Regions from separate parts of the Terrihabitans rhizophilus genome, predicted to be linked through region 1. Evidence: predicted binding sites of a transcription regulator. Region 1 holds the regulator's gene; each other region holds the start of a gene.
What was found. Region 1 encodes PhoB, which activates phosphate uptake and scavenging genes when phosphate is short. Its sites were predicted from a motif close to TGTCATNNANCTGTCAT; they were not measured.
Positions count from the first base shown of each region.

Region 2: SCD90_RS08300 (DUF2794 domain-containing protein) is a predicted target of PhoB. The motif match lies at 1,124-1,140, and genes of this name have one in related genera.
Region 3: SCD90_RS11510 (YdcH family protein) is a predicted target of PhoB. The motif match lies at 1,004-1,020, and genes of this name have one in related genera.

Region 1 covers NZ_JAXAFJ010000001.1:20,080-22,340, reverse strand. Annotated here, with positions in the region: gene phoU (phosphate signaling complex protein PhoU) at 1-700, shown strand, start outside; gene phoB (phosphate regulon transcriptional regulator PhoB) at 703-1,404, shown strand; gene SCD90_RS00110 (GcrA family cell cycle regulator) at 1,470-1,976, opposite strand.
Region 2 covers NZ_JAXAFJ010000004.1:48,219-50,479, reverse strand. Annotated here, with positions in the region: gene acnA (aconitate hydratase AcnA) at 1-31, shown strand, start outside; gene SCD90_RS08305 (DUF1223 domain-containing protein) at 91-810, shown strand; gene SCD90_RS08300 (DUF2794 domain-containing protein) at 1,152-1,535, shown strand; gene SCD90_RS08295 (hypothetical protein) at 1,539-1,718, opposite strand; gene SCD90_RS08290 (DUF3597 domain-containing protein) at 1,804-2,261, opposite strand, start outside.
Region 3 covers NZ_JAXAFJ010000006.1:180,670-182,930, forward strand. Annotated here, with positions in the region: gene SCD90_RS11505 (DUF1013 domain-containing protein) at 44-772, shown strand; gene SCD90_RS11510 (YdcH family protein) at 797-982, opposite strand; gene SCD90_RS11515 (YdcH family protein) at 1,172-1,387, shown strand; gene SCD90_RS11520 (inositol monophosphatase family protein) at 1,397-2,188, opposite strand; gene SCD90_RS11525 (tetratricopeptide repeat protein) at 2,225-2,261, opposite strand, start outside.

The sequences.
Region 1 (2,261 bases):
GCAGTTCGACGAAGACCTGAAGTCGCTCAGCGAGATGATCGCGGAGATGGGCGGTCTCTCGGAGAAGCTTGTCGCAGATTCCATCACTGCGCTTCTGGACCGCGATGTCGGTCTGGCGCAGAGCGTCATTGCCACCGACAAGGCGATCGACGCCCTGCAGCATGAGGTTGAGGAGAAGGCGGTGCTCACCATCGCCCGGCGCCAGCCCATGGCAGTGGACCTTCGCGAGATCGTGGCCGCCCTGCGCGTTTCCAACGATCTGGAGCGCATCGGCGACCTTGCGAAGAACATCGCCAAGCGCGTCATGGCGCTGGAAGGGCAGTTGCAGCCGCCGAAGCTGGCGGGTGGTGTCGACCATATGAGCGAGTTGGTGATCTCGCAGCTGAAGGACGTTCTCGACGCCTATTCGCGGCGCGATGCTGCGAGCGCCATGGAGGTCTGGAGGCAGGACGGCGAGATCGACGCGATCTACACCTCGCTGTTCCGCGAACTGCTGACCTATATGATGGAAGATCCGCGCAATATCGGCTTCTGCACGCATCTCCTGTTCTGCGCCAAGAACATCGAGCGCATCGGCGACCACGCGACCAACATCGCCGAGACGATCCACTATCTGGTTCACGGCGAGGTCCTGGCCGATGAGCGTCCGAAGGGCGACCTCACGAGCATGACCACCCTGACCTACGCCGAAGGCCGGTAATCATGGTCGCACGTGTGATGATTGTGGAGGACGAGGAGCCGCTGACGCTGCTCCTCCGCTACAATCTGGAAGCCGAAGGCTATGAGGTCGAGAACGTCGCTCGCGGCGACGAGGCCGAGACCCGGCTTCGCGAGCGGGCGCCCGATCTGCTCCTCCTCGACTGGATGTTGCCCGGCCTTTCCGGCATCGAGCTGTGCCGCCGCCTGCGCGCCCGGCCCGAAACGGAACTGCTGCCGATCATCATGCTGACGGCGCGTGGCGAGGAGGCCGAGCGCGTGCGCGGCCTTGCCACCGGTGCCGACGATTACGTGGTGAAGCCGTTCTCCGTGCCGGAACTGGTGGCGCGCGTCCGCAGCCTTCTGCGGCGCTCCAACCCGGCGCAGGTGGCCTCGCAGCTGAAGGCCGGCGATATCGAGCTCGACCGCGACACGCGCCGCGTCCGCCGCTCCGGCCGCGAGGTGGATCTGGGGCCGACCGAGTTCCGCCTGCTCGAATTCCTGATGCAGACGCCCGGCCGCGTCTTCTCGCGCGAGCAATTGCTGGACGGTGTGTGGGGGCACGACGTCTACATCGACGAGCGCACCGTGGACGTCCATGTCGGCCGCCTGCGCAAGTCGATCAACAAGGGTCGTCGTCCTGATCCGATCCGGACCGTGCGCGGTTCCGGCTATTCCTTTGACGAGACGTTCTCGCGCCCGAACTGATCTCTCGGCGCATGCAATGAAAAAGGCCGCCTCTGGGGCGGCCATTTTCATTCGTTACGGGGATGTCAGGCCGCGTTGCGGCGGCGGCGATCCGTTGTGGGCTGGTAGGCCATGGCGGAGTGGTAGTTGCAATACGGGGTCGCCGGGTCGGCGCGGGTGCCGCAGAAGCGGAAGTCGTCGCGGCCGGGGTCGCCGATCGGCCAGCGGCACATGCACTCGCGAAGATCCATGATGGTGACCCGCTCGCACGAGACGGCCTCGAGGCGGGGGCGCACGGCCACTTCCGGCATGCGATCGACCTCAGCCGACGGGGCCGGCACAGCGGCGAGAGCTGCATTGCCCTGCACCCGGTAGAGTGTGGCGGAGGGATGGGACGGTGCCCGCGGCTTGCGCGGACGCGGGGCAGCCGAGGCTACGGCCTTGACGCGGCCGGACAGGCCGAGCCGGTGAACCTTGCCGATGACGGCATTGCGGGTGACGCCGCCGCCAAGCTCTGCAGCGATCTGGCTGGCGCTCAGCCCGTCCGCCCAGAGTTTCTTCAGCAGTTCAACCCGCTCTTCTGTCCAGTTCATCGCGTCACTCCCTAAGCGCCTTCATCAGGCGGAATCCAAGCGGCGCGGCCCCCGGCTATATGCCAGCACAGGAACCGATACACTGTTTGTAGTGTTCGATTGATACGAGGTGCACGAGATGTCGTGCTTAACGAGATCTAAACTACTATAGGGGCTGACTCGGCTGCAAGAGTCCGAAAGGGGAACGCGACGTTTTCCCCAATGAACCCCGGGAAAACTCCTCCGCACGCTGAACCGGCTTCAGTGAAATCAACGCGCTACGGCGAGATAGCAGCAATTGACAGC
Region 2 (2,261 bases), on a different contig from region 1:
GCACTACGTGCTGCGCTCGCTCGCCGCTTGAATCATGCCTCTCTCGCGCTCGTGACCACCACGGGCGCGAGGCTGGCTTATTTATCCCGCATGTCCTTTTCCCTTCCCAGCTTCTCGGCTCTGCCGTTCCTCGTGACCTTGGCTGCCGCGCCCTGCGCGGCGGAGCCGGTCCTGCTTGAGCTGTTCACCAGCCAGGGCTGCGCCGTGAGCCCGAAGGGGGATCGCCTGGCGGCGGAGAAGGCGGTCAAGGGCGATGTGCTGCTCCTGACCTTCCCGGTGGATTACTGGGATTATCTGGGCTGGAAGGACACGCTCGGCAGTTCGGCGCATACGGCCCGCCAGCGCGCCTACGCGCTCGCCCGCAGCGAGCGCAAGGTCTACACGCCGCAGATTGTCGTAAACGGCACGCAATCCATCATCGGAAGCGACAAGGCGGGGCTCGAACAGGCGATCCAGCACGCGTCCGCCCGGCCGGAGCATCCTGCCGCGATCCGGGTGCAGGACGCCGACGGCCAGATAGATGTCGAGGTCGGTGACCATGCACCTGCCGGTGAAGCGGAGGTGTGGCTGTTCGCCGTATCGCGCAGCAAGAGCGTGACGGTGGAGCGCGGCCAGAATGCGCACCACACGCTGACATACACGAACGTGGTGCGGAAGATGACGCGCCTCGGCTCCTGGACCGGCAAGTCCGCGCATTTCGCCATCGCGCGGGAAGAAGTGGTGCCGGCCGATGCCGACCACTTCGTCGTCGTGGTGCAGGAAGGCTCCGGCAGCATGCCGGGCGCCATCCTCGGCTTCGCCGCGCATTGAGCTCCGGACAAAAAAAGGGGCCGGCGAACCGGCCCTCTCAGGATCTGCCTATCTGACGATGGCAGGGATCGGTAGACCCGGCCACCCTAACCGCCTTGGGGCTGGGGGGCTGGAAACGGACGATCTGGATGACCGGGCACCGAGGCAACATCCACAATGTGCCCAACGGGTGCGGCGGCCGAAGGGCTGCATCGCGGCGGAAATAAGAAAGTTGGCGGCGTGTTGAGGGCGTGACTTCCTTTGAGAACGAAGAGCACGCTCAAGTGCCCGTGCGCGCCCATACCCCTTGAACCCGACCCCTCCCGGTACGATCATGACAGCGGGATGAAAACGAGGTGCGCATGGGTGATATCGAAGCGCTGGACAGTTTCCGCGACCGCCGGAACGGGCAGCAGACGGACACTGCGGCAACGGCGGCGGCTCCCCTCACGGTCTCCTTCAATCGCCACGAATTGCGCGACATTCTCAACGTCTACGGCCGTCTGGTCGCGTCCGGAGAGATGCGCGATTACGCCATCGACATGCTGAAGGAGCGGGCCGTGTTCTCGCTGTTCCGGCACATGGGCGAGATGCCGCTGTACAGGATCGAGAAAAACCCTGCGCTTCGCCAGCGGCAGGGCATGTATTCGGTGGTGGCCGCGACAGGTCTTATCCTGAAGCGCGGCAACGAACTGGATCGGGTGCTCGCCGTGCTGGACCGGAAGGTCCGCCTTGTCGCAGGCTAGAGCCTAGCTCTCGTCAGAGAGGGCTTCCACAGCGCTGATGGTCAGCTCAAGATCCGCGATCTTGCGCAGCGCATTGTCCGAGGGCAGCACGTCGGCCTCCGCCGCCTGCATCACCAGAATCTTCTGGGCCTCGATAAGCCGCTCCTGAAGCGCGGCCAGCTTGTTCTTCGTCGTTTCGCTCATGATGACGGCTTAACGCCGATGGTCGCGTTTTTCCAGTGTATTCCGGGGGTGGATGGCCCGCGAACGACGCCGCGGGCCAAGGGCATCAACCCTGGAGGTCGGCAGGCACCTTGCCGCCGTTCGCCGCCAGCTTCGCCATGACCTGCTTGTGCAGCCAGATATTCATCGTGGCAGAGTCATCGGTATCGCCGGTGTAGTTCAGGTCCTGCGCCAGTTCCTTGCGCGCTGCCAGGCTGGAATCGAGATCGAGCGCCTTCATCAGGTCCACGATGGAGGTGCGCCAGTTCAGCTGCTGGCCCTTCGCCTTCACCTTCTCCTCCATGATGGCTTCGACATCGACGTTCTGGCCGCCGCCGGGAATGGAGGCCGGGCTGCCGGTGCCCGAGGTCGCGGAGGGCGTTGCCGCGCTTCCTGCGGAACCTGCTGCCATCCCCGGCTGCGCGACGCCGCCGCTGGGGCTGGTGGTGGTGGACGTCGATGCTCCGGCTTGCGTGGAGCCGGGAGCCGGTTGTGCAGGTGCGGCCGTCGCCGGGCCGCCGAAGA
Region 3 (2,261 bases), on a different contig from region 1:
CGACTGCTCCGCCCCTCCGGGCGAAGCTCAAAGGAGATATGTCATGGCGAATGCGCCGCTGATGCCGAAGGCAACTGCCGTCTGGCTCGTGGACAACACATCGCTGTCTTTCGCCCAGATCGCGGAGTTCTGCCATCTGCATGAGCTGGAGGTGAAGGCGATTGCCGACGGCGACGCCGCGCAGGGCATTCGCGGAATCGACCCCATCTCGAATGGCCAGCTGACCCGTGACGAGGTGGAGAAGGGCGAGGCGAATGCGTCGTACCGCCTGAGGCTCATCGAATCGAAGGTGAAGCTTCCCGAGGTCAAGCGCCGGGCGGGCCCGCGGTACACGCCGGTGTCGCGCCGTCATGACCGGCCGAATGCCATTCTCTGGCTGATCCGGAACCATTCGGAGCTCAAGGACGCGCAGATCATGCGTCTGGTGGGAACCACCAAGACCACCATCCAGTCCATCCGGGACCGGACGCACTGGAACACGTCGTCATTGTCGCCGCTCGATCCCGTGACGCTTGGCCTGTGCTCGCAGATGGACCTCGATCTCGAGGTCAATAAGGCTGCCCGGAACGCGCCGCCGCGGCCAGAGACAGCGGAAGAGGGGCAGAGCCTGCTGCCGACGGAGGTTACCACGGCCGGCCAGAGCGAGCCGTTCGCCGACTTCGGACGCCGGGAAACCCGTCCCCAGGAAGAGGCGATCGACGTCGACTCCGTGTTCGCGAAGCTCAAGAACCTGCCGCGTGAAGACGATGCAGATGACGAGGAGGAGCGCTAAGCCGCTCCTCCTCCAACATGCACTCTAGTGCAGGGTATGCTCGATCTCCGGCTGCAGCTTGGTGATCTGATCCTTGATCTTGAGTTTGCGTCGTTTCAGCTCAGCGATGCGCACTTCATCGACATTTGGGTGGGAAAGCTCGGCTTCGATCTGGCGCTCCAAATCCTCTTTCTTGGATACGAGCGACGTTAGATGCGAAGAAATCGACATTCCATTCCTCCTTGTGTCTCTACGACAGCAGGATGACACCGCAGCCGTAGTATGTCGATTCCAACCGAGGAATTTGGCGGGGGTAGGGCGAGCTCCCTCCTTGAAGAGCGGGGGTGTGCGGGCGTATCGTCTCGCGGTCTTCCGCTCAGCGGTTGGCGGTTCAGAGGCACGGGCGGGGCCACAGCCGGGATGGTTGTTCAGGACAATGAGGAAGACGCCGCGCTGCAGGCGGAGCTGGCGCGGCTCGAGGAAGAGCATCGCGACCTCGACACGGCCATCGAGGCGCTCGAACGGCTCGTGGCCTGTGACCGGCTGCAGCTTCAGCGGCTCAAGAAGCGCAAGCTGGCCCTGAAGGACCGCATCTCACATCTCGAAGACACGTTGACGCCGGACCTGATCGCCTGAGAGGTGCGCTCAGCGCACCTTCTTCAGCGTGTCGGCCAGCCAGCGATGTGACGCTTCATTGCCGCAGACAACGTGGCCCTTCGTCAGCATGTCGTCTCGGCCATCGAGGTCGGACGCGTAACCGCCTGCTTCGCGAATGAGCAGCAGGCCTGCGGCCATGTCCCAGGCTTTGAGATCACGCTCCCAGAATCCGTCGAGACGGCCCGCTGCCACCCAGGCGAGATCGAGCGAGGCCGCGCCCGCTCGACGTATGCCCGCGACCTGACCCTGCACGGCGCGCAGTTCGCGGCCGAACAGTTCGTGGTCGCCCTTGCCGCGATGCGGAACGCCGGTGCCGATCACGCAATCCACGATGTTCTTGCGGCCCGACACGCGCAGGCGCCTGTCGTTGAGGAAGGCGCCGTTGCCGCGCTCGGCGGTGAACAGCTCGTCGGCCACCGGATTGTAGACCACCGCCGCCACCAGCGAACCGTTGCGCTCCAGCGCCACCGAGATCGCGAAATGCGGGATGCCGTGCAGGAAGTTGGTGGTGCCGTCGATGGGGTCGATGATGAAGCGCTGCGACGGGTCGCGGCCTTCGATCTCGCCGCCTTCCTCCAGCAGGAAGCCGATGTCCGGGCGTGCGCGCGCGAGTTCCTGGCGCAGCGTGTCCTCGGCGCGGCGGTCCGCGATGCTGACGAAGTCGGACGGTCCCTTGATCGACACCTGAAGCTGCTCGACCTCGTTGAAGTCGCGCCGCATGGCTCGCCCGGCCTTGGAGCAGGCCTGGACCATGATGTTCATCAACGGGGAACGGGGCATGACGCCTCAGAGACGGAGGAAAAAGGGGGAGGGCGGTTACTGCCCGCCCGCGGGCGGAGCGTCAAGGCCCGCG